DNA from 2 places in the Mesobacillus sp. ABV4_180 genome. Region 1 is predicted to be linked to the other one. Evidence: a T-box and tRNA genes for the amino acid it is inferred to sense, from the RefSeq annotation. Region 1 holds a T-box; the other holds one or more tRNA genes.
The links. The T-box of region 1 lies ahead of ileS (isoleucine--tRNA ligase). A T-box ahead of a tRNA ligase gene usually reads a tRNA of that ligase, here a tRNA-Ile.
Positions count from the first base shown of each region.

Region 2: it has a tRNA-Ile gene. The T-box ahead of ileS (isoleucine--tRNA ligase) is inferred to sense a tRNA for this amino acid. The anticodon was not compared.

Region 1 is NZ_JBSWTJ010000001.1:3,107,357-3,119,030, reverse strand. Features, by position in the region: gene ftsZ (cell division protein FtsZ) at 1-623, shown strand, start outside; gene spoIIGA (sigma-E processing peptidase SpoIIGA) at 1,016-1,954, shown strand; gene sigE (RNA polymerase sporulation sigma factor SigE) at 1,998-2,717, shown strand; gene sigG (RNA polymerase sporulation sigma factor SigG) at 2,884-3,663, shown strand; gene ACXAEA_RS15985 (YlmC/YmxH family sporulation protein) at 3,792-4,064, shown strand; gene pgeF (peptidoglycan editing factor PgeF) at 4,133-4,960, shown strand; gene ACXAEA_RS15975 (YggS family pyridoxal phosphate-dependent enzyme) at 4,961-5,647, shown strand; gene ACXAEA_RS15970 (cell division protein SepF) at 5,649-6,089, shown strand; gene ACXAEA_RS15965 (YggT family protein) at 6,095-6,355, shown strand; gene ACXAEA_RS15960 (YlmH family RNA-binding protein) at 6,435-7,208, shown strand; gene ACXAEA_RS15955 (DivIVA domain-containing protein) at 7,298-7,819, shown strand; T-box leader at 7,871-8,108, shown strand; gene ileS (isoleucine--tRNA ligase) at 8,188-10,947, shown strand; gene ACXAEA_RS15945 (TraR/DksA family transcriptional regulator) at 11,135-11,422, shown strand.
Region 2 is NZ_JBSWTJ010000001.1:282,286-293,959, forward strand. Features, by position in the region: rRNA gene ACXAEA_RS01560 (23S ribosomal RNA) at 1-2,052, opposite strand, end outside; tRNA gene ACXAEA_RS01565 (tRNA-Ala) at 2,180-2,255, opposite strand; tRNA gene ACXAEA_RS01570 (tRNA-Ile) at 2,271-2,347, opposite strand; rRNA gene ACXAEA_RS01575 (16S ribosomal RNA) at 2,477-4,026, opposite strand; gene ACXAEA_RS01580 (HD-GYP domain-containing protein) at 4,338-5,423, opposite strand; gene gyrA (DNA gyrase subunit A) at 5,518-8,073, opposite strand; gene gyrB (DNA topoisomerase (ATP-hydrolyzing) subunit B) at 8,204-10,129, opposite strand; gene remB (extracellular matrix regulator RemB) at 10,232-10,480, opposite strand; gene recF (DNA replication/repair protein RecF) at 10,491-11,609, opposite strand; gene yaaA (S4 domain-containing protein YaaA) at 11,629-11,674, opposite strand, start outside.

The DNA.
Region 1 (11,674 bases):
ATAAGAGCACACCTATGCTTGAAGCATTCCGTGAAGCAGATAATGTACTTCGACAGGGTGTCCAGGGTATTTCTGACTTAATTGCTACTCCAGGACTGATCAACCTTGATTTTGCGGACGTAAAAACAATCATGTCCAACAAAGGCTCTGCATTGATGGGTATCGGTGTAGCTGCAGGTGAAAACCGTGCAACAGAAGCAGCCAAAAAAGCTATTTCATCTCCTTTGCTTGAAACATCTCTTGATGGAGCACAAGGTGTCCTAATGAACATCACTGGCGGTACGAACCTGAGCCTTTACGAGGTACAGGAAGCTGCTGATATCGTTGCTTCGGCTTCTGACCAGGATGTGAACATGATCTTTGGTTCTGTCATTAATGAAAACCTGAAGGATGAAATCATCGTTACTGTCATTGCAACAGGCTTCAATGAAGAAGTCGTTCAGCCGAAGCCGACAAGACCAGGTTTCGGAGGCCAACAAAAGCCTGGACTAGGTGCGATCAAACGCGAACAGCCAAAGCGTGAAGAAATCCAGCAGGAAGCACCAAGAAGCAATCCGTCTCCTCAAGGTGATGACGCTCTTGATATTCCTACATTCTTGCGTAACCGCAACAGAAGACGCTAATCAATTAAAATCAAGGCATAGCCAATTTCGGCTATGCCTTTTTCTATTGCTGAAGACTTTCGCATGCTGGAACCTATTAATTATCATTTGTTTTCTCCGCAAATAAGCCGGAAAATTTTCAATTTTAAAAAAGTACAAACGTAAAAACCTTATTAAATTAAGGATTATTCTATCTCAAAAGCTTAATAATCTGAAAATTGACAAAATCCGAATGGAAAAGTGAAAATCTCTGTAGTTTTGTTGCCAGAATGTGACACACTTCATAGGCCAATGACGATATACTTTTCCGTAACGGAATGATAGAGAAATCAACGATGGCTTTTCAACAAAACGCTTACTGATATGATTTGGGATTATAAATCGCTCGCGCTTTTCTAACAGGAGGATGAGAGGTGAAAGTCTATCTTGATGTGATTTGGGCTTTGAATCTATTATTTGATTCATTTCTTCTTTATTTGACTGCGATCATCCTTAAAAGGCATTTCAAACTTTGGAGGCTGGCGCTGGGGGGATTCATTGGTTCACTGCTCATTCTATTGTCTGTAACTCCGTTTCATGCAGCAGCGGGGCATCCGGCCGGAAAACTTATTTTTTCAGTACTTATGGTCTTGTCGGTGTTCGGCTTTCATAGGTTTCGTTATTTTGTAAAAGCACTCATGACTTTTTATGTTACGACTTTCCTGCTAGGCGGAACATTGACAGGTGTACATTACTTTATCCAATTCGATATGAATCTGGCATCGGATGTGGCGATGAACCATATAAAGGGTTTTGGTGACCCGATCAGCTGGTTATTTGTATTACTGGGGTTTCCTCTTGCGTGGCATTTTTCGAGACGCAATATTGAACAATTTGAAATGACAAAGATTCAATATGATTCTCTCGCAGAAGTGCAGGTCCAATTCATGGGTATGACCTTTCACCTCAGGGGTCTGATTGACAGTGGCAATCAGCTCTATGATCCGATTTCAAAAATGCCAGTCATGATTTTATCCATTGCCAAAGAATTGGAGCGGATACCTGCTGAAATTAGAAGAATTGCAGAGAATCCGGATTGTGTATTGTCAGGTGAAGGGGATTTTTCACAACAGCTTGAAAGCAGGATGAGAATCATTCCATGCAAGGTGGTAGGACAAGAGCATCAATTAATCATTGCCTTTAATCCTGAAAGCATTAGGATCACAACTGATGACGGAGTGTATGTCGCAGAGAAAGGCCTGATCTCATTTGCCGCCCAGGAACTTTCTGCGGATGGCAGCTTCCAGTGCATTATCCATCCGAAAATGATGGCTGGGATGGCGAAGGCTGATACAGCCATTAAGGTAAGTTAATATACTATACTCAGAAATACATAATTTAGAAGGAGGACAATCAATGAAAAATTTACGGCTGCGTTTATCCTATTACTGGTATAAATTACTAATGAAGCTCGGCTTAAAAACTGATGAAATATATTATATCGGCGGTAGCGAAGCGTTGCCCCCTCCTTTAACGAAAGAAGAGGAAGAGGTGCTTTTAAATAAACTTCCTAATGGAGACAAAGCTGCAAGGTCCATCCTCATTGAAAGAAACCTGAGGCTTGTCGTGTACATTGCACGTAAATTCGAGAATACAGGCATCAATATTGAAGATTTGATCAGCATTGGCACAATCGGCCTGATTAAAGCAGTCAATACGTTCAATCCGGAAAAGAAAATAAAGCTGGCTACATATGCATCAAGATGCATTGAAAATGAAATACTGATGTACCTGCGCAGAAATAACAAACTGCGGTCTGAGGTTTCATTTGATGAGCCATTGAATATCGATTGGGATGGCAATGAACTGCTCTTATCCGATGTCCTGGGTACGGACGACGACATCATTACAAAGGATCTCGAATCCAATGTTGATAAAAAACTGCTTGTAAAGGCATTGCAGCAGCTTTCAGACCGGGAGAAGCAAATCATGGAATTACGCTTCGGGCTCGGAAGCGGTGAGGAAAAAACACAAAAGGATGTAGCCGACATGCTGGGCATTTCACAGTCTTACATTTCCCGGCTCGAGAAAAGAATCATTAAGCGTTTACGCAAAGAATTCAATAAAATGGTATAGCAGAAAAATTTTTCAAAAATATTTTTAACATCATTAACATTGATAATCTGCGGTTTTCCTGGCTGTTTCTTCCTGAAGTCTGCCAGGTGCCGGGTAAATAGTGCATATTTTTCCTTCCTGCGGAGATACTGAATTTTGACAGCAGCTCCTGTGAGGAGGGAAAAGATTGACACGGAACAAAGTTGAAATTTGCGGTGTTGATACATCAAAGCTTCCCGTTCTTAAAAACGAGGAAATGAGAAAACTTTTTAGAGAAATGCAAAGCGGTGACATCACAGCAAGAGAAAAACTTGTGAATGGGAACCTAAGGCTTGTTTTAAGTGTTATCCAGCGTTTTAACAACCGGGGCGAGTTTGTCGACGATCTATTTCAGGTCGGATGTATAGGCCTTATGAAATCCATTGATAATTTTGACCTGGGGCAGAATGTTAAGTTTTCAACCTATGCAGTCCCAATGATAATAGGTGAAATCAGACGGTATCTAAGAGATAATAATCCGATCAGAGTCTCCCGTTCTTTAAGGGATATAGCATATAAAGCACTGCAAGTACGGGAAAGGCTGATGAGTGAGGCTTCAAGGGAACCAACAGCTGAAGAAATCGCCAAAGTCCTTGAAGTGCCCCACGAGGAAATCGTCTTTGCACTGGATGCAATCCAGGATCCGGTTTCCCTGTTTGAACCGATCTATAATGACGGCGGGGATCCGATATATGTGATGGACCAATTAAGCGATGAGAGAAATAAGGATACACACTGGATAGAAGAAATCGCACTCAAGGAAGGCATGAGACGCCTTAATGAAAGGGAAAAGTTGATTCTGCGTAAACGATTCTTCCAGGGTAAGACGCAAATGGAGGTTGCCGATGAGATTGGCATCTCACAAGCACAGGTTTCCAGGCTTGAGAAAGCGGCCATTAAACAAATGAATAAGAATATCCAAAGTTAAGCTGCCTATTCTGGCAGCTTTTTATTTTGCCTCGAACGATGTGGGCATCAAAAATCATACATCTGTTTTCGGTTCATATATTTTATAAAAGGTGAAAAAAGCACCAATGTGAATCCGGAGGGATCAATATGGTAAAGGTGACTGAATTCCAGGTAAAAGATGTTGTAAATGTTTCGGATGGCAAAAGGCTGGGGAATATTGAGGACTTTGAAATCAATTTGAATACTGGAAAAATCGAAGCGGTAGTCATAGGAAGCTCTGGGAAAGTACTTGGTTTTTTCGGCAAAGAAGATGAAGTCATTATTCCCTGGAGGAATATATTGAAAATTGGCGAGGATGTCATCCTGGTACGCTATAAGGATAGCGGGGAATATATCCAGCATGATGAACGGGAGGAGTAAGGCTGTATCACTGTTGTGTTACAGTCTGTTTGTGATACACTAGACAAAAACACGGTGAGGGAAAAATAATGGAACCATTCATCTTGCAAAGCGAAGAATTTTTTTCAATAAAAAAGTGGATGGATCGTTTTCCTGGCCTCCAAGCTGGTTTTACGTCAAAGAATGGCGGAGTCAGCCAACAGGCTTTTTCAGGATTGAACTTTGGCTTTCATGTAGGAGATGAGCAAGCGGCAGTTTGCGAAAATCGTCTCCTGCTCGCAAATAAAATCGATTTTCCGCTTTCCAGCTGGATTGGTGCAGAACAAACCCATGATATCCAAATTGCGATGGTAAAGAAATCTGACCAGGGACGCGGCTCTGACCAATATGATTCTTCCTTTTCAGGGACAGACGGATTTATGACCGCCGAGAAGGGAATATTGCTGACGCTTTGTTTTGCAGACTGTGTCCCGCTTTATTTTATCGATCCAGAATCAGGGTTGATTGGTGTTGCTCATGCCGGGTGGAAAGGTACAGTGAACGGCATTGGGTCTGAAATGATTAACAAATTTCAGCAAAATGGGGCAAAAATAGAAAAAATTTCTGCTGTAATTGGTCCATCGATATGCAAAAAATGTTATATTGTTGATGAGATAGTAACTAGTTTAGTAAAAAATATACTAGATGATGTCGATATATTGCCATATAATCAAGTTAGTGAAGGGCAGTATGCTCTCGATCTAAAGGAAGTAAACCGGCAGATTCTTTTAAAGGCCGGCGTGAAAGACGAAAATTTATTCGTTACCGATTATTGCACAAGCTGCCATCGGGAACATTTTTACTCTCACAGGCGGGATAAAGGCAATGCAGGCCGAATGATTGCCTATATTGGCTGGAAGGAGGATAGCCGTCCTTAAATGAACGTTTTAGATAATCTGGAGGTTATCCAGAGTCAAATAGCAGAAGCATGTAAAAAAGCGGATCGCAGTCCGGAAAATGTGAAAATTATTGCAGTCACTAAATACGTTTCACCGTCACGCGCCCAGGAAGCGATCGAAGCTGGCGTCATTCACCTTGGTGAAAACCGTGATGAAGGACTGCTTGATAAAATCAGCCATTTAAAGGACAAGCCTGTATGGCATTTTATTGGATCGCTGCAAACGAGAAAAGTCAAAAACATCATTGAACATGTTACATACATCCATTCACTTGACCGTCTGTCTCTTGCAAAAGAAATTGATAAGCGTGCCATTTCAAAAGTGAACTGCATGATTCAGGTCAATGCATCTGGTGAAGAAAGCAAGCACGGGCTGAAACCTGACGACGTCCCTGGCTTTGTAACTGAATTAAGACAATATCCCAACATCCTCGTAAGCGGGTTAATGACCATGGCACCCAACACAAGGGACGAGCAGGTCATCAGGAATTGCTTCAAGACATTGAAACAGCTTCAGAATCAGGTCAAATCGCTGAACCTGGATTACGCACCATGTGAAGAACTGTCAATGGGTATGTCAAATGATTTTCAAATAGCTGTTGAAGAAGGATCTACTATGGTGCGAATCGGCACTGCATTGGTAGGCAATGAATCGGAGGTGCAATAATATGAGCTTAAAATCAAAAATTAAGACATTTTTTTTCCTGGAAGATGAATATGACTATAATGATGAGGAAATGCTCGAAGAGGAAGCTGAGCCGTTCAAGCCAAGCAAGCAGCCGGTTCAGCAAAAACAGAATGTCGTCAGTCTTCAGAGTGTGCAAAAATCATCAAAAGTGATTCTGATGGAGCCAAGGATGTATGCGGAGGCACAGGAAATCGCTGACCATTTAAGAAACCGCAGGGCAGTCGTCGTCAACCTTCAGCGGATCGAACAGGATCAGGCAAGGCGGATTGTCGATTTCCTCAGCGGTACTGTCTATGCAATCAGCGGTGATATTCAGCGGATCGGAATGAATATCTTTTTATGTACCCCGGATAATGTTGAAGTGACAGGGAATATTTCTGAACTGATGCAGGAGCGGGATTACCAAGAGTCGAGGTGGTAGATTAAATGAATTTGGTAGTATCGATTATAGCTAATTTAGTAAGTATTTATCAGTGGGCCTTGATCATTTATATTTTCATGTCATGGTTCCCGAATGCAAGGGAAACAGCGATCGGCCAGTTTTTGGCGAGGATTTGCGAGCCGTTCCTGGAGCCGTTCCGCAGGATTGTGCCGTCAATCGGAATGATAGACATTTCGCCAATCGTGGCCTTCCTGGTATTGAAATTTGCTGTGAGCGGCTTATACCAGCTGGCTGCATGGTTTTAATAAGGATAACTTCTTGCAGGGTCTGACTCAGGCCCTGCTTGTTTTCTATCAAAGGTATTGTAGGTAAAAGGAGAAGAAAATGAGTATATACCAGCATTTCCGTCCTGAGGAACGGGAATTTATCGACCAGGTCCTGAACTGGAAAGAATATGTTGAACAAAACTATGCTCCAAAATTGACTGATTTCCTGGATCCAAGGGAACAGCAAATCCTATCCACTGTTATTGGCAAGCATCCTGATGTAAAATGGGAGCTTTTTGGCGGTGCGCCAGGGACGGAAAGAAAACGGGCATTACTTTTTCCAGAGTATCTGGAAGCGCATGATGAGGACTTCCAGGTAAAGCTTTTTGGCGTCGAATATGCGAAGAAGTTCGTGAACATTGAACACCGGCAGGTTCTCGGGAGCCTAATGTCTCTTGGATTAAAACGCGGGAAATTCGGTGACATTCTGATCGGCGAAGATACTGTTCAATTTTTCGCTGCAGCTGAAATCGCTGATTATATTCGTCTTCAGCTGGAATCGGTCGGCAGAGCATCGATCAGCCTGACGGAGCTTCCGCTTGATCGTGCCGCTGCGATTGATGAGGAATGGAATGAAATGAATACAACTGTTTCATCTTTGAGACTGGATACAGTGATGTCTGCGCTCTTCAATCTTTCACGGCAAAAATCCCAGCTGCTCATACAGCATGGACATGTAAAGGTAAATTGGACAGCCATAGAAAATACTGCTTTTGACTGTGGTGAAGGAGATGTCATCTCTGCACGAGGATATGGGCGTGCAAAAATCATCACAATTGAAGGCAAAACAAAAAAAGATAAATATCGAGTTATTGCCGGAAGAAAAAAATAATTATATAGTTATTAAGAAGGATTTTTAGCTTTTTTGTCGAATCATAGCTTTAAGTACATAAAGGATTATAACTTATGGGAGGTGGCGTAATGCCTTTAACGCCGTTAGATATACACAACAAAGAATTCAATAAGGGATTTCGCGGGTATGATGAAGATGAAGTGAACGAGTTTCTTGATCAGGTTATCAAGGACTACGAACTAATTATCCGAGAGAAAAAAGAGCTTGAAGAAAAGCTTAATGAAATGAACTCAAGGCTTGGCCATTTTACGAATATTGAAGAAACACTCAATAAGTCGATCGTGATTGCCCAGGAAGCAGGGGAAGAAGTACGCCGCAACGCACAGAAAGAAGCAAAGCTGATCATCAAGGAAGCAGAAAAGAATGCTGACAGGATCATCAATGAATCACTGTCGAAGGCGCGTAAGATCGCATTGGAAATCGAGGAATTGAAGAAACAGTCCAAAGTATTCAGGACCCGATTCAAGATGCTGATTGAAGCACAGTTGGATATGCTGAACACCGATGACTGGGATCACCTGCTTGAATATGAACTGGATTCAACAGAATTAAAGGCGGCTGCGAGAGAAGAAGAAGATTCACTGGCTTGACGCAGAAGCGTTGTTTCGCATATAATTTCATAACAAAGTGCAATACATGACAGAAAAACGATGACAGGGACAGTATGGCGTCCAGATGCTTGCTTTTTCAGCGAAATGGGGAAGGTGGAAGCCCATTGCAAGCGGTAGCCAGAATATCACCCTGTAGTTCCGAGCTGAACATCCGGATTGGATCATTAAGCGCAGGCGTGACATTCGCGTTAAGAATGCTAAGAGGACAGGAGATCGTTTCTTGTCTATTTAGGGTGGTACCGCGGGAATAAACCTTCTCGTCCCTTTTCAGGGATGAGGAGGTTTTTTTATTTTCCATCATCGTTCTCTTTCATGGCTGCAACGGTAAAAATAGGAGGATCAATTAAATGGAGTACAAAGACACATTGCTGATGCCGAAGACCGAATTCCCAATGCGCGGAAATCTTCCGAACAGGGAACCGGAAATCCAGGCGAAATGGGAAGAAATGAGTATCTACGAAAAAGTCCAGAAACACACGGAAGGACGCCCGCTGTTCATCCTTCATGACGGACCTCCATACGCAAATGGGGATATCCATATGGGGCATGCACTGAATAAAATCCTTAAAGATTTTATCGTCCGTTATAAATCAATGAGCGGTTTTTGCTCTCCGTATGTTCCTGGCTGGGACACACATGGTCTGCCAATCGAGCAGGCTCTGACAAACAAGGGTGTTAAACGCAAGGAAATGACTGTCGCTGAGTTCAGGAAGCTGTGTGAAGAGTATGCTTATGAGCAGATCAACAACCAGCGCGAACAGTTCAAGCGTCTGGGAGTCAGAGGCGACTGGGAGAATCCTTACATCACTTTGAAACCTGAGTACGAGGCACAGCAGATCAAGGTGTTCGGCGATATGGCCAAAAAAGGATATATCTACAAAGGCAAAAAGCCTGTGTACTGGTCACCTTCAAGTGAATCAGCGCTGGCAGAAGCTGAAATCGAATACCAGGATAAGCGTTCTGCTTCCATCTATGTTGGTTTCCCTGTAAAAGACGGAAAGGGTGTTCTTGACCAGGATGTAGAAATCATCATCTGGACAACAACTCCATGGACAATTCCAGCAAACCTTGGAATTTCAGTTCACCCTGAATTAACCTATGCAGTGGTTGAAGCAGACGGAAGAAAATTCCTTGTTGCCGAAGAACTGCTTGAAGCCGTTACGAATGAAATCGGCTGGGAAAATGTTTCTGCTGTGAAGAAAGTCGTTGGAAAAGAGCTTGAGGGCGTACTGGCAAGCCATCCATTGTATGGCCGGGATTCACTTGTCATGCTTGGTGAGCACGTTACAACAGATGCGGGTACAGGATGTGTACACACTGCACCAGGACACGGGGAAGATGACTTCCATGTCGGCCAGAAGTATGGCCTTGAAGTTCTATGCCCTGTTGATGATAAAGGTGTTATGACAGCTGAAGCAGAAGGCTTTGAAGGGTTATTCTATGATCAGGCGAACAAGCCAATCACAGAAAAGCTTGAAGAAGCTGGTGCTTTGCTGAAGCTAAGCTTCATCACACACTCATATCCACATGACTGGAGAACGAAAAAGCCTGTAATTTTCCGTGCTACTGCACAGTGGTTCGCATCCATCAAGGATTTCCGCGGTGAATTGCTAAAAGCCGTTGAAGAAACAAAATGGGTGCCGGCATGGGGAGAAACAAGATTGTTCAATATGGTCCGTGACCGCGGGGACTGGTGTATTTCACGTCAGCGTGCATGGGGAGTTCCAATCCCTGTATTCTACGCTGAGAACGGTGAAGCGATCATTACGGATGAAACAATCGACCATGTATCAAACCTTTTCCGCGAGCATGGGTCTAATATTTGGTTTGAAAAAGAAGCAAAAGAATTGCTGCCTGAAGGCTTCAGCCATTCCGGAAGCCCTAATGGCCATTTTACAAAAGAAACGGATATCATGGATGTTTGGTTCGATTCTGGTTCATCACACCAGGCAGTGCTTGTAGAGCGCGATGACCTTCAGCGTCCTGCAGACCTTTATCTTGAAGGCTCTGATCAATATCGCGGCTGGTTCAACTCATCTTTGTCAACAGCAGTAGCTGTAACAGGGAAGGCTCCTTATAAAGGTGTTCTCAGCCATGGTTTTGCACTTGACGGCGAAGGCCGCAAGATGAGTAAGTCAATCGGTAACGTTGTTGTACCTGCCAAAGTCATGAACCAGTTAGGAGCAGATATCCTTCGTCTATGGGTTGCTTCCGTTGATTATCAATCAGACGTGCGTGTATCTGACGCAATCCTTAAGCAGGTTGCTGAAGTTTACCGTAAAATCCGCAACACGTTCAGATTCTTGCTTGGGAATTTGTCCGACTTCAACCCTGCAACAGATGCAGTACCATTCGATCAGCTGCGTGAAGTAGACCAGTTCATGCTTGTTAAGCTGAACAAATTAATCAAGTATGTCCGCAATGCTTATGATCACTATGAATTCGCAGGCGTGTACCATGCGGTCAATAACTTCTGTACATTAGACCTAAGTGCATTCTACCTGGATTTTGCAAAGGATGTCCTTTATATCGAAGCTGCAGATAATGCTGAGCGCCGCGCTATCCAGACAGTGTTGCACGAAAGCTTGCTTGCATTGGTTAAACTGACTGCTCCAATCCTTTCACATACGGCTGATGAAGTATGGGCATTCATCCCATCAGTGAATGAAGAAAGCGTCCAGCTTACGGATATGCCTGAAGCGAAGGAAATTGCCAATTCAGAAGCGCTTGAGAACAAGTGGAATTCTTTCATGAAGCTTCGCGATGATGTTCTTAAGGCTCTTGAAGAAGCAAGGAATGCTAAAGTAATCGGAAAGTCATTGACTGCAAAGGTTTCATTATATGTCAATGACAGCACGAAGGAACTTCTTGACTCAATCTCTGAAAACCTAAGCCAGCTGTTCATTGTATCAGGCTTTGAAGTGGCAGGAAGCTACGAACAGGCTCCTGAAAATGCAATCAAGCTTGAAAATGCAGCGATTGTCGTTACAAAAGCTGAAGGTGAAACATGCGAAAGATGCTGGGTTGTTACACCTGAAGTTGGCAAAGTGGAAGAACACCCAACACTTTGTGAACGCTGTGCAACTGTAGTTAAAGAAAATTACTAAGTGACGTAGTAAACTCCGGGGATTCCCCGGAGTTTTTTGTTTTTGTGAACCTGGCCAGGCGGCTTGCGCTTTTATTGTGATAATATCTTCCTTCTCCGGGAATTCCTGCAGTACATGTAAAAAGTTAAGCTGACTCAGCGAACTGCATGAGGAAATAATAGCTATAAACAGGAACGGGGGCAGATATATGGAAGGTAATTTCGATTACATTTACACCGAGCTCCGCGAAACGAGAACAGAATTGTTAGCGTACCTGAATTACGGACAGAAAGATGAAAGGATTTTGCACTATATCAAAGATGAGCTAAAGGATATTGATGCAGCACTGGAAAAACTGGAAAATGGCGAGTATGGAAAATGCGAAAAATCGGGAGAATATCTGCCATACCAGTTTTTGCAGACAATCCCCACAGCAAGATCCGCATGCGAAGTGGACCAAATCGAACAATATTGCCGAAAACCAATATATTCTTGAATTGGGGTAATTGCTTACTTAATTGAAGCAACTTTAAGAGCTTATTGGAACCCAAATTTGTAAGTTTAGCTAAAAAGAGGTAACCAAAAGACTCTATTGGAGCTCAAAATTCCATGGTTAGCTAAAAAGAGGTAACCCAAAGACCCTATTGGAGCCCGAATTTTCATGTTTAGCTAAAAAGAGGTAACCAATAAAGCCAATTGGAGCCGAAAACTCCACAGTTAGCTGAAAAAAGGTAACCAATACAGTCCT
Region 2 (11,674 bases), 2.8 Mb from region 1:
ATTTCACCGAGTCTCTCGTTGAGACAGTGCCCAGATCGTTACGCCTTTCGTGCGGGTCGGAACTTACCCGACAAGGAATTTCGCTACCTTAGGACCGTTATAGTTACGGCCGCCGTTTACTGGGGCTTCGATTCAGAGCTTCGCGTGAGCTAACCCCTCCTCTTAACCTTCCAGCACCGGGCAGGCGTCAGCCCCTATACTTCGCCTTGCGGCTTCGCAGAGACCTGTGTTTTTGCTAAACAGTCGCCTGGGCCTATTCACTGCGGCTCATCCGGGCTATTCACCCAAATGAGCACCCCTTCTCCCGAAGTTACGGGGTCATTTTGCCGAGTTCCTTAACGAGAGTTCTCTCGCTCACCTTAGGATTCTCTCCTCGCCTACCTGTGTCGGTTTGCGGTACGGGCACCATTTATCTCGCTAGAGGCTTTTCTTGGCAGTGTGGAATCAGGAACTTCGGTACTAAATTTCCCTCGCTGTCACAGCTCAGCCTTCACGCAAGCGGGATTTACCTCACTTGCAGCCTAACTGCTTAGACGCGCATATCCAACAGCGCGCTTACCCTATCCTCCTGCGTCCCCCCGTCGCTCAAACGATAAAGAGGTGGTACAGGAATATCAACCTGTTGTCCATCGCCTACGCCTTTCGGCCTCGGCTTAGGTCCCGACTAACCCTGAGAGGACGAGCCTTCCTCAGGAAACCTTAGGCATTCGGTGGATGGGATTCTCACCCATCTTTCGCTACTCATACCGGCATTCTCACTTCTAAGCGCTCCACCAGTCCTTACGGTCTAGCTTCAACGCCCTTAGAACGCTCTCCTACCACTGACATCTAAGATGTCAATCCACAGCTTCGGTGATACGTTTAGCCCCGATACATTTTCGGCGCAGAGTCACTCGACCAGTGAGCTATTACGCACTCTTTAAATGGTGGCTGCTTCTAAGCCAACATCCTGGTTGTCTAAGCAACTCCACATCCTTTTCCACTTAACGTATACTTTGGGACCTTAGCTGGTGGTCTGGGCTGTTTCCCTTTTGACTACGGATCTTATCACTCGCAGTCTGACTCCCACGGATAAGTCTTTGGCATTCGGAGTTTGTCTGAATTCGGTAACCCGATGAGGGCCCCTAGTCCAAACAGTGCTCTACCTCCAAGACTCTTACAACGTGAGGCTAGCCCTAAAGCTATTTCGGAGAGAACCAGCTATCTCCAAGTTCGATTGGAATTTCTCCGCTACCCACACCTCATCCCCGCACTTTTCAACGTGCGTGGGTTCGGGCCTCCAGTTGGTGTTACCCAACCTTCACCCTGGACATGGGTAGATCACCTGGTTTCGGGTCTACGACCACATACTCATTCGCCCTATTCAGACTCGCTTTCGCTGCGGCTCCGTCTCTTCAACTTAACCTTGCATGTAATCGTAACTCGCCGGTTCATTCTACAAAAGGCACGCCATCACCCATGAACGGGCTCTGACTACTTGTAGGCACACGGTTTCAGGATCTCTTTCACTCCCCTTCCGGGGTGCTTTTCACCTTTCCCTCACGGTACTGGTTCACTATCGGTCACTAGGGAGTATTTAGCCTTGGGAGATGGTCCTCCCAGCTTCCGACGGGATTTCTCGTGTCCCGCCGTACTCAGGATCCACTCAGGAGGGAACGAAGTTTCAACTACAGGGTTTTTACCTTCTCTGACGGGCCTTTCCAGACCACTTCATCTACCCCGTTCCTTTGTAACTCCATGTAGAGTGTCCTACAACCCCAAGAGGCAAGCCTCTTGGTTTGGGCTATGTCCCGTTTCGCTCGCCGCTACTCAGGGAATCGCGTTTGCTTTCTCTTCCTCCGGGTACTTAGATGTTTCAGTTCCCCGGGTCTGCCTTCAATACCCTATGTATTCAGGTAAAGATACTGTTCCATTACGAACAGTGGGTTTCCCCATTCGGAAATCTCCGGATCAAAGCTTACTTACAGCTCCCCGAAGCATATCGGTGTTAGTCCCGTCCTTCATCGGCTCCTAGTGCCAAGGCATCCACCGTGCGCCCTTTCTAACTTAACCTAAAAGGTCATTTCTCTAATTGAATAGAGAGAAAACTAAAATGGCGATCACTCGGTTTTTTCTTGGTTCTTCTTACTTACGATTATCTAGTTTTCAAGGAACAAAAAACACGCGCATAAAAGCGACATGGTGGAGCCTAGCGGGATCGAACCGCTGACCTCCTGCGTGCAAGGCAGGCGCTCTCCCAGCTGAGCTAAGGCCCCGTTATGAAAGATATATGGTGGGCCTAAGTGGACTCGAACCACCGACCTCACGCTTATCAGGCGTGCGCTCTAACCAGCTGAGCTATAGGCCCATATATCATATGAAAGAGGAATTACTCCCTCAAAACTAAACAAACAAGCTAGTCAACTATGCGGATTGTTAAATCCGCAGTACGAATCGAAAGATTCGCATTCCGATTGCCCTTAGGCAATATCCTTAGAAAGGAGGTGATCCAGCCGCACCTTCCGATACGGCTACCTTGTTACGACTTCACCCCAATCATCTGTCCCACCTTAGGCGGCTGGCTCCAAAAGGTTACCCCACCGACTTCGGGTGTTACAAACTCTCGTGGTGTGACGGGCGGTGTGTACAAGGCCCGGGAACGTATTCACCGCGGCATGCTGATCCGCGATTACTAGCGATTCCGGCTTCATGCAGGCGAGTTGCAGCCTGCAATCCGAACTGAGAATGGTTTTATGGGATTGGCTCGACCTCGCGGCTTCGCGACCCTTTGTTCCATCCATTGTAGCACGTGTGTAGCCCAGGTCATAAGGGGCATGATGATTTGACGTCATCCCCACCTTCCTCCGGTTTGTCACCGGCAGTCACCTTAGAGTGCCCAACTGAATGCTGGCAACTAAGATCAAGGGTTGCGCTCGTTGCGGGACTTAACCCAACATCTCACGACACGAGCTGACGACAACCATGCACCACCTGTCACTCTGTCCCCCGAAGGGGAACGCCCTATCTCTAGGGTTGTCAGAGGATGTCAAGACCTGGTAAGGTTCTTCGCGTTGCTTCGAATTAAACCACATGCTCCACCGCTTGTGCGGGCCCCCGTCAATTCCTTTGAGTTTCAGCCTTGCGGCCGTACTCCCCAGGCGGAGTGCTTAATGCGTTTGCTGCAGCACTAAAGGGCGGAAACCCTCTAACACTTAGCACTCATCGTTTACGGCGTGGACTACCAGGGTATCTAATCCTGTTCGCTCCCCACGCTTTCGCGCCTCAGCGTCAGTTACAGACCAGAGAGCCGCCTTCGCCACTGGTGTTCCTCCACATCTCTACGCATTTCACCGCTACACGTGGAATTCCGCTCTCCTCTTCTGCACTCAAGTCCCCCAGTTTCCAATGACCCTCCACGGTTGAGCCGTGGGCTTTCACATCAGACTTAAAGGACCGCCTGCGCGCGCTTTACGCCCAATAATTCCGGACAACGCTTGCCACCTACGTATTACCGCGGCTGCTGGCACGTAGTTAGCCGTGGCTTTCTGGTCAGGTACCGTCAAGGTACCGGCAGTTACTCCGATACTTGTTCTTCCCTGACAACAGAGCTTTACGACCCGAAGGCCTTCATCGCTCACGCGGCGTTGCTCCGTCAGACTTTCGTCCATTGCGGAAGATTCCCTACTGCTGCCTCCCGTAGGAGTCTGGGCCGTGTCTCAGTCCCAGTGTGGCCGATCACCCTCTCAGGTCGGCTACGCATCGTTGCCTTGGTGAGCCGTTACCTCACCAACTAGCTAATGCGCCGCGGGCCCATCTGTAAGTGACAGCCGAAACCGTCTTTCAGCTTTCCCTCATGTGGGGGAAAGGATTATCCGGTATTAGCTCCGGTTTCCCGAAGTTATCCCAGTCTTACAGGCAGGTTGCCCACGTGTTACTCACCCGTCCGCCGCTGATCTTCAAAAGCAAGCTAATGAAGATCCGCTCGACTTGCATGTATTAGGCACGCCGCCAGCGTTCGTCCTGAGCCAGGATCAAACTCTCCAAGAAAGAGTTATGAGTTAGCTCATAAAATAAAACGTTGGCTCTTGTCTTCTATAATAGAAGCAAGAATATTATTGTTTGTTGACGCTTGTTTGTTTAGTTTTCAAAGAACAATCACTCGTTGTCATCGCCCGTAAGCGACTTTATTAATATAACATTTTCCCGCTATATAAGTCAATAACTTTTTTCGAAAACTTATTATTCAAGTTTGTTGTTTCGTTACTGACTTTGAAGATTATATCAGGCTAATCATTATAAGGCAATACTTTTAAACATTTTTACTAGAATAATAAAAAAAGCTGGCAGACACAGCCAGCTTACTGAATGATTTCGTCGATATGTAAATACCTGTTCTTTTCTAAAGGCAGGATTTGGCCCGACTCTAGCAGCCTGACTAATGGTCGGGCTGGATTCTTTTCTTCCACGAAAATAATCTCAGCAGCCTGTCCATCCGAAAGGCGGATCTTGGTGCCGATGGAATAATTCATGATCGCAGAACTTAATGCTTTTAAGGCAGCAATGTCAAATTCTCCGAACAGTTCTTCGTTGATCATTTCAAGTACTTTAAATGGTGAGTTCTTAGGTTTATAGATTCTTTCAGATGTCATCGCATGGAAGGAATCTGCAACTGCCAGTATTTTCGCAAAGGGATGGATTCTGCTCCCTTTTTCACCAAAAGGATAGCCACTGCCGTCCATTCTTTCATGGTGATGAAGAATCGCAATTTTTGTGGCATCTTTCAATAAAGGACTGTTCTTTACTAATTGGTAGCTATAAGTTGGGTGCTTTTTGATTTCCTCAAACTCATCTACTGTCAATGTGGAACTTTTATTAAGAAGAGTTGGACTGATTTTCGCCATTCCGCAATCTGACAGGCAGCCTGCGAGAGCAAGCTGTGTCACATCCCCTTTGCTGTAATTCAACTTTTTCCCAATGAAGGCACTTATGATTCCAACCGCTAACGGATGGTCATACAAGTATTCATTCTTGGACGAATAATGGTGTAGATTAAAGATATCTGAAGAGGTTATTTCTACTTGTTCTATCAACGTAACGATGATCTTTCTCACTTTGGCAATATCAATCTGCATTCCTGACTGCCAGGAGACAAACTCCTTTTTAAAATCCTGTTTAGCCCTCAAAAACAGGTCAAGAAAGGCAAGGTCTGATTCATTTGATGTTGCCAGGACCTTTTTGTCCGATCCAACAACAGGGGCGTGAAATGGCATGCCATTCACCATAATCTTTTCTACTTCAACTTCTTTTACCAGGAAAATTTTCAAGATTTCTATTAGATGCTTTGAGAGTACCGTCTTTTTGCTCATGATGGGTCTTTTTGTTTTGCTAAGTACATCATCAGTAAGGATACAGCCCTCTTTAAGATTGTCTACAAGTACGCGCAAGGCTTTCCACCCCGGAATTATAATTTTCTTACAATTATTTTACTTTATTTTGCCAAAAAAGAGGAACACAAATTTGTGTTCCTCTTTAAAAGTTTTATTCTTCGTCCGAGTCAGCTGGTGTTTCGGTTACTACTGCTTCTTCACTGCCAACTTCTTCAGGATCGATTAGTGTGGATTCTGCATTTTCCTCCAGTTCCATGTCTTCAGGCTTCTCATCTTCCTTATCGACTTTGGCAACTGTCGCAACATATTCATTTTCTGCTTTGTTTAGGCTGATTAATTTTACCCCTTGTGTGTTACGGCCAGTCATAGAAATGGAGCTGACTGGAATCCGGATCAATACACCGCCTGTCGTAATCAGCATGAGATCTTCCTCGCCAGTAACGACCTTCATCGTCACGAGGTCGCCATTCTTGTCGGTAATGTTGCAAGTCTTAATTCCTTTACCGCCTCGACCTTGCCTTCTGTACTCTTCGGAAGGGGTTCTCTTGCCGTAACCGTTTTTCGTAACGACAAGAATCTCTGCGCTTTCCTCTAGGACTTCCATGCCAACGACTTCATCGTCTTCTGAAAGGGTGATTCCTTTTACTCCTGTAGCCGTACGGCCCATAGAGCGGACATCTGTTTCAGGGAAACGGATCAACAACCCGTTCTTCGTGCCGATGATCATTTCCTTGCTTCCGTCAGTAAGACGCACGGAAATCAATTCATCGTTTTCACGCAGGTTCAGGGCAATCAAACCATTGTTTCGGATATTCGCAAAAGAAGATAATGGCGAACGTTTCGAAATCCCTTCTTTTGTGGTGAAGAACAGGAACCAGTCATCCACAAATTCTTCTACCGGGATAATAGCGTTAACCCATTCTCCCTTTTCGATTTCCAGAAGGTTGATGATTGGAATGCCTTTCGCAGTACGGCTGAATTCCGGAATCTCGTAACCCTTCGAACGATATACTTTACCCTTATTTGTAAAGAAAAGAATCGTATCATGTGTAGAAGTCGTGATTAAGTGTTCCACGAAATCATCTTCATTCGTTCCCATGCCCTGGATTCCGCGGCCGCCACGTCGCTGTGCCCTGTATGTAGAAACAGGCAGGCGCTTTACATAGCCGTTGTGTGTCAGGGTGATGACGATGTTCTCACGAGGAATCAAATCTTCATCCTCGATCATTTCCAGTCCTCCAGAAACGATTTCCGTGCGGCGCTCATCGTTGAATCGCTCTTTGATTTCAGTAAGTTCTTCACGGATGATTTCCAGCACTTTTTCATTATCAGCAAGGATTGCTTTCAGTTCCGAAATGAGTTGCATAAGGTTTTGGAACTCTTCTTCGATTTTCTCACGTTCCAAACCAGTAAGTCTTTGCAGACGCATATCAAGGATTGCCTGTGCTTGCTTGTCAGACAGCTTGAATTGAGTCATCAAGCCTTCCCGGGCAATGTCGGTCGTACGGGAGCTTCGGATCAAGCTGATGACTGCATCAAGGTTATCAAGGGCAATTCGCAAGCCTTCAAGGATGTGGGCACGTGCCTCAGCCTTCTTCAGTTCAAACTCCGTTCTGCGGCGAATCACGACAACCTGATGATCAAGGTAGTATTTCAAGCACTGCTTAAGGTTCAGAACCTTAGGCTGCCCATCGACAAGGGCAAGAAGGTTGATACCAAAGCTCGTCTGCAATGCTGTTTGCTTATAAAGATTATTTAAAAGGACATTTGCATTTGCATCTTTACGGACCTCGATGACAATCCTCATTCCTTTACGGTCTGATTCGTCTCGTAAATCCGTGATTCCATCTATTTTCTTGTCGCGGACAAGCTCTGCGATTTTCTCGATTAGCTTTGCTTTATTAACCTGGTATGGAAGTTCATTAACGATTATGACTTCTTTGCCATTAGACTTTTGCTCAATTTCAACTTTTGCACGAAGGGTAATCGATCCGCGTCCAGTTTCATAAGCCTTGCGAATGCCGCTGCGTCCAAGGATCAGTCCAGCGGTTGGAAAATCTGGTCCTGTAATGATTTCCATTAATTCCTGAATGGTAAGGTCAGGGTCCTTACTGATCGCCAATACTCCATCAATGACCTCTCCAAGCTGATGCGGAGGGATGTTCGTTGCCATTCCGACAGCGATACCGGAAGTACCGTTTACCAGCAGGTTAGGGAATCTTGAAGGCATGACAATCGGTTCTCTTTCAGAACCGTCATAGTTATCCTGGTAGTCAATTGTATCTTTATTGATGTCGCGCAATAGCTCCATTGAAATCTTCGACATACGCGCTTCAGTATAACGCATCGCAGCAGCTGCATCGCCATCGACAGAACCGAAGTTACCGTGTCCGTCCACGAGCATATAGCGATAGTTGAAGTCCTGTGCCATACGGACCATTGTGTCATAAACGGCAGAATCACCGTGTGGGTGGTACTTACCGATTACTTCGCCGACGATCCTTGCCGATTTTTTATAAGCTTTGTCAGAATGCATGCCAAGATCATGCATCGCATAAAGAATCCTTCTGTGCACGGGCTTCAGGCCATCACGCACATCTGGCAGGGCACGTGCCACGATAACGCTCATGGCGTAATCCAGGAAGGATGACCGCATTTCCTGGCTAATATTAATCTCTTTAACACGTGGATTTGGTGTTTCAGACATTTAAGAGAGACCTCCTTTAGGAACTCTGTTCAACGCAGACAGATAAGGGTACCTGTATGGACCCAAGTCAACCAGCGCCATTTCAGAAAAAGCAGGATAGAGGCTGAACCTACTATCCTGGGAATAAAATTTAAATATCCAAGTTCTTTACATAGAGAGCGTTTTGCTCTATGAAGTTACGTCGCGGCTCTACCTTGTCGCCCATCAGGATTTCGAATGTTTCATCCGATTCAATCGCATCCTCAAGACTTACTTGCAGCAACGTCCTTGTTTCAGGGTTCATCGTTGTTTCCCACAGCTGTTCAGGATTCATTTCTCCAAGACCCTTATAACGCTGGATGCCCGGCTTTGGCTGCTGAGGAAGCTCAGCGAGGATCTGTTCAAGCTGCCTATCATTGTAAGCATATTCGATTTTTTTGCCCTGCTGGACTTTGTATAAAGGCGGCTGGGCAATATAAATGTAACCTGCTTCAAGGATCTTTCTCATATATCTGTAGAAGAACGTCAATAATAAAGTTCGGATATGTGCGCCGTCAACGTCGGCATCTGTCATGATGACGATCTTTTGGTAACGGGCTTTCGCAAGATCAAAGTCTTCGCCGATGCCTGTTCCGATAGCCGTGATGATCGCTCTTACCTCGTTGTTGGATAAGATTTTATCCAGACGGGACTTTTCAACATTCAGGATTTTACCGCGCAAAGGCAGGATCGCCTGGAAATGGCGGTCACGTCCCTGCTTGGCAGATCCGCCCGCGGAGTCACCCTCAACGACATACAATTCGCTGATGGAAGGATCCTTTGAAGAACAGTCAGCCAATTTACCTGGCAGGCTTGAAATTTCCAGAGCGCTTTTGCGTCGTGTGAGTTCACGCGCTTTTTTCGCTGCAAGTCTTGCCCTTGCTGCCATAAGGCCTTTTTCAACGATTTTCCTGGCTACGGTTGGATTTTCAAGCATGAATTTTTCAAAATGCTCTGAGAAGGTTGTATCTGTAACCGCACGGACTTCTGAATTTCCAAGCTTTGTCTTCGTCTGGCCCTCGAACTGTGGGTCAGGATGCTTGACGGAAACAATCGCAGTCAGTCCTTCTCGTACATCCTCACCGGAAAGATTGGCATCATTATCCTTAAAGATGCCATGCTTACGAGCATAGTCATTGATGACACGAGTCAAAGCCGTTTTGAAGCCTGATTCATGCGTTCCGCCTTCATAAGTGTGGATATTGTTCGCGAATGAATAGATATTTCCTGTGAAGCTGTCGTTATACTGGAGGGCTACCTCGACAGTGATGCCTTCTTTTTCACCCTCAATGTAGATCGGTTCCTCATGCAGGACTTCTCTTGTGCGGTTTAAGTGTTCCACATAAGACTTAATTCCGCCTTCGTAATAATATTCATTTCTTTTATCTTCAACGCGTTTATCCTCGATTGTGATCTTGATACCCCTGTTCAGGAAGGCAAGTTCACGCAAGCGATTTGCGAGTGTATCATACTCATAGACTAAAGTTTCGGTGAAAATTTCTCCATCAGGCTTGAAATGGACGGTTGTACCTGTGCGGTCGCTTTCCCCAATGACTTTTAGAGGGTCACCGACTGCGCCGCGCTCGAATTTTTGGTAATGAATTTTCCCATCACGATGGACGAAAACTTCAAGATACGTAGACAGGGCGTTTACAACAGAGGCACCAACACCGTGAAGCCCGCCGGAAACCTTGTACCCGCCGCCGCCGAATTTACCGCCGGCATGCAGCACTGTCATGATGACTTCGACTGCTGGCCTTCCCATCTTTTCGTGGATACCGACAGGAATCCCACGTCCATTATCCATGACCGTAATGCTATTGTCTTCTTCAATAATGACGTTAATCTCATCGCAATAGCCTGCAAGGGCTTCATCTATACTATTATCAACGATTTCCCAAACAAGATGGTGCAAGCCTTTCGCACTCGTTGAACCGATATACATTCCCGGACGTTTCCGTACTGCTTCCAGGCCTTCAAGCACTTGTATCTGGTTTTCATCATACGCTTGTCCCTGCACGGATTGTTGTTGATCCATGGTCATATCAATCACCTACACTTTCATTTTGACTCATCTTTTAAAAAAACTTTTTTTGGCATATATCGCTTTTTTTCGACAATTTGCGAAGACGCCGATCTATTAAAATTCCTGAACGGATAATTTTTGGGAGCGTTTCTTTAATGTTCCTGATGCAAGTGGAGAATAATAAATATGATTTCCCGTCACCACGATTGATTTGACCGTCCCCTTGGACAAATGGACAATCTTCTGGTCCTGCCGGGCAGTGAACTCCTCCATGTAAGGAGAAGAACTGACGCTGTCAATATCCAGAATAGCGATTATATCTTTTGTCCTGACAAGGACTTCTTCACCAACATGCAAATACATCGAGTCCACCTCATTGGATTCTTGACATTTCTCCGGTTTTCACTTTGTATGTGGCTGCTTCCCTTAGCGTCTGGTGGTCTATTCCATCCACACTTGTTGTGGTCACGAAGGTTTGAACTTTTCCCTGGATGGTATTTAATAAGTGGGATTGGCGATAGTCATCTAACTCAGACAGGACATCATCAAGCAGCAGGATTGGATATTCGCCAATCTCTGAATTGATCAGCTCTATTTCCGCCAATTTCACGGAAAGTGCTGTCGTCCGCTGCTGGCCCTGCGATCCGAAAGTCTGGACATCCCGTCCATTCACAAAAAATTGCAGATCATCCCGATGCGGCCCAAACATCGTGGTGCCCCGGTCAATCTCTCTTATTTTTATTTTAGCAAATTTTTCTTCATACACTGCTATCATTTTCGACAAATCATCCTCTTCTGATACGTCTGCAGAAGGTTTATAGACGATTTTCAGGTCTTCAAGCCCTCTTGATATCCCCTGATGGATCGGCAGTGCCCATTGCTCAAGAAGATTCAGGAATTCGAACCTCTTCACAACGATCCTTGCTGCCGCCTGGATAAATTGTTCCGTCAGGATATCAAGCATTGTTTGATCGGTGCTTTTTTTGATTTGCAGCTGTTTCAGGTAATGGTTGCGCTGCTGGAGGATTTTATTGTATTGGCTGATATCATGCAAATAAATAGCCGAAACCTGGCCGATTTCCATATCAATAAAACGGCGCCTTACTTGAGGGCTTCCTTTTACCAGGTGGAGATCTTCAGGTGCGAACATCACGACATTCATGTTTCCCACATACTGGCTTAGCTTTCGCTGCTCCAGGTGGTTGACCTTCGCCTTCTTGCCTTTTTTTGATATGACAAGCTGCATTGGCAGAGATCCATTGTTTTTTTTAATCCGTCCCTCTATTTTAGCATATTCCTCGTCCCAGCGAATCAAATCTTTATCATTGGTCGTCCTGTGTGATTTCGCCATCGCCAGGACATAGATTGACTCCATGACATTTGTCTTTCCCTGGGCGTTTTCCCCGAGTATTACATTTACTTTATTTTCAAATTCCGCCTCTAACCCCTGATAATTCCGATAATTCCTTAATTGCAGGTCCTCTATATACATGAACAGTTCATCCTCTGGATTATTGCGTTATGCTGAACTTGCCAAACCCAGGAATCGACACCTGG